3 regions of the Comamonas sp. C11 genome follow, and region 3 is predicted to be linked to each of the others. Evidence: riboswitches for the same ligand, from Rfam matches in the RefSeq annotation. Region 3 holds a riboswitch; each other region holds the start of a gene.

Region 1 (2,260 bases), 1.1 Mb from region 3:
GATCAGCTGTGCACGCGGCGCATAGCCATGATTGAGGGGGCCGTGGCCCTGGCCCGTATAGACCTCGGCTCCCGCCTCGATGGCGCCCAGAATATAGCGGCGCGCCTCGGTCACTGCGGCCTCCAGCTCCAGCCCCTGGGCCAGGAAAGATGCAATCGCCGACGACAGCGTGCAACCCGTGCCATGGCCGTTATGGGTGACGATGCGCTGCGACTGCAGGCGCAGATAGTCGCCTGCCTGCCGGCCTTGCCGGCCCAGCACATCCATGACCAGATCGCCGCTCAGATGCCCACCCTTGAGCAACACCGCCGGCGCCCCCATGGCCAGCAGATCGGCCACGGCCGCATCCAGCGCTCCAATGCCGTCGATGTTGCGACCCAGCAGCAAAGCTGCTTCATCCAGATTAGGGGTAATCACCGTCGCCAGAGGGAACAGCTCCTGGACCAGTGCCTGAGCCGTCTCGGGAACGATCAGGCGATCGCCGCTGGTGGCCACCATCACGGGGTCCAGCACCACGTTCCTGATCCCGTGGCGACGAATCGCATCCGCCACCACACTCACCACATCGGGGGTTGCCAGCATGCCGATCTTGACGGCATCGACGCCTATGTCCTGCACAACGGCATCGATCTGGCCGCGCACGGTATCCAGCGGAATGCCGTGAATGCCCGTCACGCCCAGCGTGTTCTGCACGGTGATGGCCGTGATTGCCGTCATGCCGTAGCAGCCCAGAGCCGCGCAGGTCTTGAGGTCGGCCTGGATGCCGGCGCCACCGCCGCTGTCCGAGCCGGCGATGGAGAGCACGCGTGCATAGCGCTTTTTTGCGGCGCCGGGGATGGAGGATGAAGCAATCACAGTCATGGCAAAAATTATCGCCCATGCGCATGGTCAATGCGCGCAGTTTGCGGTTGTGCTGTAATGTCCAACGGACGAAACAGGGGTGTCCCGCAGGCAAGCAGCCTGCGTGGACTGAGAAACACCCTGGGGCCGCGACAGCCACCGGCTGCGCACCAGAGCACCATCCGTGCCCTGTGCCCCCTGCACCCGATCCAGGTCATGCTGGCGTGGGGAGTTTCACAAGCCGCAAGGCATGCCGCGTTTTGTCCTGCACATGGCCCTGTTCCTGTGTCCGGATGGAAAACGATTTGCACATGTCATTGCTACAAGCTTCTTCAAAGATCGCAATTCTCGGCGGCGGCCTCATGGGCCGTCTGCTGTCGCTGGCCCTGGCCCAGCGCGGTCATGCCATCGACCTCTATGACGCCCACGGCCCGCTAGGCGATGGCGCAGCCGCGCGCGTGGCGGCCGCCATGCTGGCTCCGCTGGCCGAGTCGGCCATTACCGAGCCCGGCGTGGTGCGCATGGGCCAGCATGGGCTCAAGCGCTGGCCCGAGCTGATAGCCCAGCTTGAGCAGCACGTGTTCCTGCAGCAAAACGGCACGCTGATTCTCTGGCACCGTCAGGACCAGGGCGACGCGGCGCGCTTTTTCGGCCTGCTGGAGAAAAACCGGCGCATCAACCCCAGCCTGCCGGCCATGCAGGAGAAGACCGGCGCGGCACTGCAGGACTGCGAGCCCGCGCTGCAGGGACGCTTCAACCAGGCCGTCTATCTGCCCGGCGAAGGCCAGCTGGACAACCGCCAGCTGCTGACGGCGCTGGTCGACAAGCTCACCGCGCTGGGTGTGAAGCTGCACTGGGACAGCCCACGCGAAATCAGCGACTTCCGCCCCGGCGAGGCTGGCCAGCCGGACTTCGTGTTCGACTGCCGGGGCCTGGGGGCCCGCACCCAGTGGAAGCAGCTGCGCGGCATTCGCGGCGAGGTGGTGCGCATCCATGCGCCCGAAGTCACGCTGCAGCGGCCCACACGCCTGATCCATCCACGCTACCCCATCTATATCGCGCCCAAGGAAGATCATCTGTTCGTGATTGGCGCGACCGAAATCGAGTCCGACGATATGTCGCCAGCCAGCGTGCGCTCCACGCTGGAGCTGCTGAGCGCGGCCTATACCGTTCACTCCGGCTTTGCCGAAGGCCGCATAGTGGAGATCGCCACCCAGTGCCGCCCCACCCTGCCCGATAATCTGCCCGCCGTGCGTCTGCTGACTCCACGTGTCATGGAAGTCAACGGCCTCTACCGTCACGGCTTCATGATCTCGCCCGCCATGCTGGACGTGGTGCTGGAGCTGCTGGACCACAATGACTCGCCACTGGCGCGCGAGTTCGATGTCGCCGTGCATCGTGGCTGAACTGCGAGCCCGAA
Region 2 (2,260 bases), 1.7 Mb from region 3:
GCATTGCAGCAGCGTCGTTCGGTGCGCGCTTTTCTGCCGCAGGCCGTGGCTGCTGCCACGGTGCGGGACTTGCTGGAGACAGCCGCGCAGGCGCCGTCCGGCGGCAATATGCAACCCTGGCGTGTGACCGCCGTGGGCGGACAGGCGCTCAAGGATCTGTGCGCCAAGGCCAGGCAGACCGAGGCCGTGCAGCGCCCCGGCCTGTCCTATCCACCCGGTTTGTGGGAGCCCTACCGCAGTCGCCGCTTTGAAAACGGAGAAGATCTGTACCGCGCAATCAATATCGGCCGCGAGGACAAGGCTGCACGTCTGGCCCAGCTGGCCAAGAACGGCCAGATGTTCGGTGCGCCCGTAGGCATTTTTGTGGCCGTGGAGGAACGCATGGGCTATGCGCAATGGGTGGATCTGGGCATCTATCTGCAGTCCTTCATGCTGCTGGCCGTGGAAAAAGGTCTGGCCACTTGTGCCCAGGGCTTCTGGCGCATGTACAACGATATGCTGATCGAACAGCTGGCATTGCCGGATGGCTACCAGATTGCCTTTGGCATTGCCCTGGGCTACGAGGATGTCAGCGCACCTATCAACCAGTGGCGCGCAAGCCGTGCGGCCAGCCATGAATGGCTGGTGCTGAAAGGGCTAGACGAGGCTGCGGATTAGGCGCTTGAGGGTCAGGATAGTTAAACAGCTTCAATGGTGCGCAAATTGCGGCAAAACCAGCCTATACTGCGTACAGCTCCGGGGTGTGCAAAAGCGCTGAGATGCCAGTCACTGTGAAAACAGTGCAGGCGAACCCGACGAACTTGATCCGGTTCATACCGGCGGAAGAAGAGCGGGACCCTGACGCAGGGCCGATGGATGGACAGGACAGCCGGCATCAGTGCCAGCCCTGAAAACCATGGGCACAGCAAACCCCAGGCGCCTCGCGCACTGGGGTTTTGTCTTTTTCGGGCAGCCCGGTGCGTGGAGGTCAGGGCTGAAGTTGCAGAACTCAGCGGCATAGGCCGGACACCCATTCGGGACCGGGCCAGTGCAGGGCAAGATCAGAGCAGGGCCGCATTCCACGGAGCGTTTGATGCATTTCAACCGCTTTGAGGAGACTGCGATGAACGCCCCTGATTCCATTTTCACGCCTGCTGCAGGCCATGCCCCCGATGCCGCTCGTTTTGCCGAGCTGCTGGCCCAGTCGCGCCAGCCGTTTCCGTCATCGACCAAGAGCTATCTGAGCGGCGCGCTGCATCCGCAGCTGCGTGTGCCGGTGCGCGATATTGCGCTCACCAATGGAGAGCAGGTCAGCGTCTACGACACCTCGGGCCCCTATACCGACCCCGCCGTGCAGATCGACGTGCGCCAGGGCCTGCCCAGTGTGCGCGGTGCCTGGATCGAAGCGCGCGGCGACAGCGAATACTATGTGGGTCGCCAGCGCGTGGCGCTGGACGACGGCGGCAAGCGCGGTGAGGAAGATGCGCGCGTGGCCCAGCTGCGTGCCGAGGCGGCCGCGCTGCAGCGCCAGCCACGCCGTGCCAAATCCGGCCAGAACGTGACCCAGATGCACTATGCCAAGCGCGGCATCATCACGCCCGAGATGGAGTATGTGGCCCTGCGCGAGAACGGCCGCCGCGAATGGATGGCGCAGTACCAGCAGGACGCGGCGCGCGAGCTGCGCCTGGCCGGCAACAGCCTGGGCGCATCGATCCCGAAGATCATCACACCCGAATTCGTGCGCGACGAAGTGGCGCGCGGCCGCGCCATCATTCCGGCCAATATCAACCATCCTGAAATCGAGCCCATGGCCATAGGCCGCAATTTCAAGGTCAAGATCAACGCCAACATCGGCAATTCGGCCGTGACCTCCAGCATCGAGGAAGAGGTGGAAAAGCTGGTCTGGGCCATTCGCTGGGGGGCGGACAATGTCATGGATCTGTCCACCGGCAAGAACATCCACACCACACGCGACTGGATTGTGCGCAACTCGCCCGTGCCCATCGGCACCGTGCCCATCTACCAGGCGCTGGAGAAGGTCGGCGGCATTGCCGAAGACTTGACCTGGCCCATCTTCCGCGACACGCTGATCGAGCAGGCAGAGCAGGGCGTGGACTACTTCACCATCCACGCCGGGGTGCGCCTGGCCTATATCCACCTCACGGCGCAGCGTCGCACCGGCATCGTCTCGCGTGGCGGCTCCATCATGGCCAAGTGGTGCATGGCCCATCATCGCGAAAGCTTCCTCTACGAGCATTTCGAAGACATCTGCGACATCATG
Region 3 (2,260 bases):
TCGCTGCCCAGCGCAAAGCTGCTTTCCACCGAGGGCGCGCCCTCGCCGCGTTCGGTATAGGCATTGATCACGCCGCCCGAGGCATTGCCGTAGAGCGCGGAGTAGGGGCCGCGCAGAACTTCCACGCGCTCCAGCGAGGCGATATCGATATTGTTGGTCTGGCCCTGGCCATCGGGCATGGTGGAGGGGATGCCGCCCACATAGATCTGTATGCCGCGCACGCCGAAAGTGGAGCGCGCGCCAAAGCCGCGAATCGACAGCTGCAGGTCTTGCGCGTAGTTCTGGCGGTTCTGCAGCTGCAGGCCCGGAGCTGCGCTCAGGGATTCCGAGAGATTGACCTGCAGATTGCGCTCGCGCATGCGCTCGCCGTCGAGCACGGTGACGGATGCCGGGGTCTGCTCAAGCGCGGACTCCTGCAAGGTGCTGCGCACGGTGACTTCGGACAACTGGGGCAGGTCCGGCTGGGCGGCGGCTTGCTGGGCTGTTGCGGACTGTGCCGTTAGCAGCAGTCCGGCGGCGGCCACAGGCCAGCCTGCCAGATGACAAAGGCGCGAAAAATGCATGTGAATATCTCTGGGACTTGGGGCGGGCATTCAGTGCCCTGGATGGCTTGCAAGCTTTGCTGACGCCGTCCATCGCCACGACATGCCGCGCTTTCAGGCATGTCGTACCAGCACCATTGTCGGCGCCGCGGCAGGTTGCGTCTCAGACAGCTTGCGGAGCTGGGTCGATTGTATTTGGGCAGCAGTGTTTTGATGTTTTTGCCCTGGATGTCCTTCTTGTCCTTGCTGGAGCCTTACCCCAGGTTACAAGTGACGCGACTTTCATGCGGCAGCTCAGCCTCCTTGCAGCGATGCCGTTGGGGTAAGATGGCGCCGCGCTCCGGGGTGCACGCCAGTGCTGAGATCTACACCCGCGAACTTGACCCGGTTCATACCGGCGGAAGAAGAGCTTGCAAGCTGACCTCAGGGCAGTGCGTTCTCGCATGGTCAGCAAGCCTTCGGAGCATGATGTCCCCGCTCTCGAAGGAATTTCATGGACAAGGCCGCTTCGCTGGTCGCCGATCTGCTTGCTTTCATCGCAATGGATGACTGTACCGACGACCAGTTCAATCAACTCGCCCTGCGCCTTTTCGCCTACCAGTACGAATGCAATGCGCCGTTTCGCAGCTTTTGCCAGCGACGCGGCGCCACGCTGCGCAATGTCAGGAGCTGGCGCGATGTTCCGGCCGTGCCCATCGATGCCTTCAAGGCCATGGAACTGCGCAGCGAGCCGCCGTCGCCCGCCGAGCGCGTATTCATGACCAGCGGCACCACGGGCCGCGCCGCACGTGGACGTCATTTCCATCCGCAGCTCGAGGTCTACGACCTGTCCATGAAGCGCTATTTCTCCAGGCGTTTCATGCAGGGTCTGGAGCGCATGTCCATGGGCATTCTGTTTCCCGATGAGCAGGCCATGCCCAATTCCTCGCTGGCTCACTATCTGGCCTTGGCCCGGTCCGAATTCGGTTCGGCCGGCAGCCGCTACTACCTGAACTCGGAAGGGCTGGACATGCCGGCCCTGTGTGCCGCGCTGGCAGAGTCCGAGCGCAGCGGCCAGCCCTTTGCCCTGCTGGGCGCGAGCTTCAGCCTGGTCCATGTGATGGATGCCCTGCGTGCGCAGGGCCGCAGCTTTCGCCTGCCCGCAGGCAGCCGCGTGCTGGATACGGGTGGCTACAAGGGGCAGTCGCGCGAGCTGCCGCTCGAGCAGTTCTATGCCGAGCTTTCCCAGCTGCTGGGCGTGCCCCGCAGTCTGTGCATCAATATGTATGGCATGACGGAGCTGAGCACCCAGTTCTATGACGATGGCAATGCGGTGCTGCCTTCGGTCAAGTCCGGTCCGCACTGGATCCGTTCGCGTCTGGTCGAGCCGATCACCGGCAGGGACGTGGCAGCTGGTGAGCGCGGCATTCTGGTGCATTGCGATCTGGCCAACTACAACGCGGTGACCACCATCCTGACCGAGGATGTGGGCCTGTGGGCCGGCCAGCAGGAAAAAGACGGCTTTTTGCTGCTGGGGCGGGCCGAGGGTGCCGCAGCCAAGGGCTGCTCGCTGGCGGTTGAAGAGTTTGTGAAAGCTGCCGGCGCATGAGCGAGCAGCGCAAGCTACAGCGCATCAGGGCTGGCTATCTGCCTGGCCTCGGCGATGATGAAGTGCAGTGGCAGACGCTGGACTTCAAGTCTGGGAACGGCCGGGGGCTGGAAGTCTGCGTTCCCGTGCT

What was found. Region 3 has a riboswitch for thiamine pyrophosphate ahead of NOX35_RS11580 (long-chain fatty acid--CoA ligase). Riboswitches for the same ligand answer to the same signal wherever they lie in the genome.
Region 1: another riboswitch for thiamine pyrophosphate. It lies ahead of NOX35_RS16695 (FAD-dependent oxidoreductase); the one in region 3 lies ahead of NOX35_RS11580 (long-chain fatty acid--CoA ligase).
Region 2: another riboswitch for thiamine pyrophosphate. It lies ahead of thiC (phosphomethylpyrimidine synthase ThiC); the one in region 3 lies ahead of NOX35_RS11580 (long-chain fatty acid--CoA ligase).

Annotation. Positions count from the first base shown of each region.
Region 1 covers NZ_CP101743.1:3,633,971-3,636,230, forward strand. Annotated here, with positions in the region: gene thiD (bifunctional hydroxymethylpyrimidine kinase/phosphomethylpyrimidine kinase) at 1-861, opposite strand, end outside; TPP riboswitch at 927-1,088, shown strand; gene NOX35_RS16695 (FAD-dependent oxidoreductase) at 1,152-2,246, shown strand.
Region 2 covers NZ_CP101743.1:4,177,102-4,179,361, reverse strand. Annotated here, with positions in the region: gene NOX35_RS19110 (nitroreductase) at 1-657, shown strand, start outside; TPP riboswitch at 727-844, shown strand; gene thiC (phosphomethylpyrimidine synthase ThiC) at 1,103-2,260, shown strand, end outside.
Region 3 covers NZ_CP101743.1:2,521,489-2,523,748, forward strand. Annotated here, with positions in the region: gene NOX35_RS11575 (TonB-dependent receptor) at 1-563, opposite strand, end outside; TPP riboswitch at 874-965, shown strand; gene NOX35_RS11580 (long-chain fatty acid--CoA ligase) at 1,036-2,130, shown strand; gene NOX35_RS11585 (acyl-CoA reductase) at 2,127-2,260, shown strand, end outside.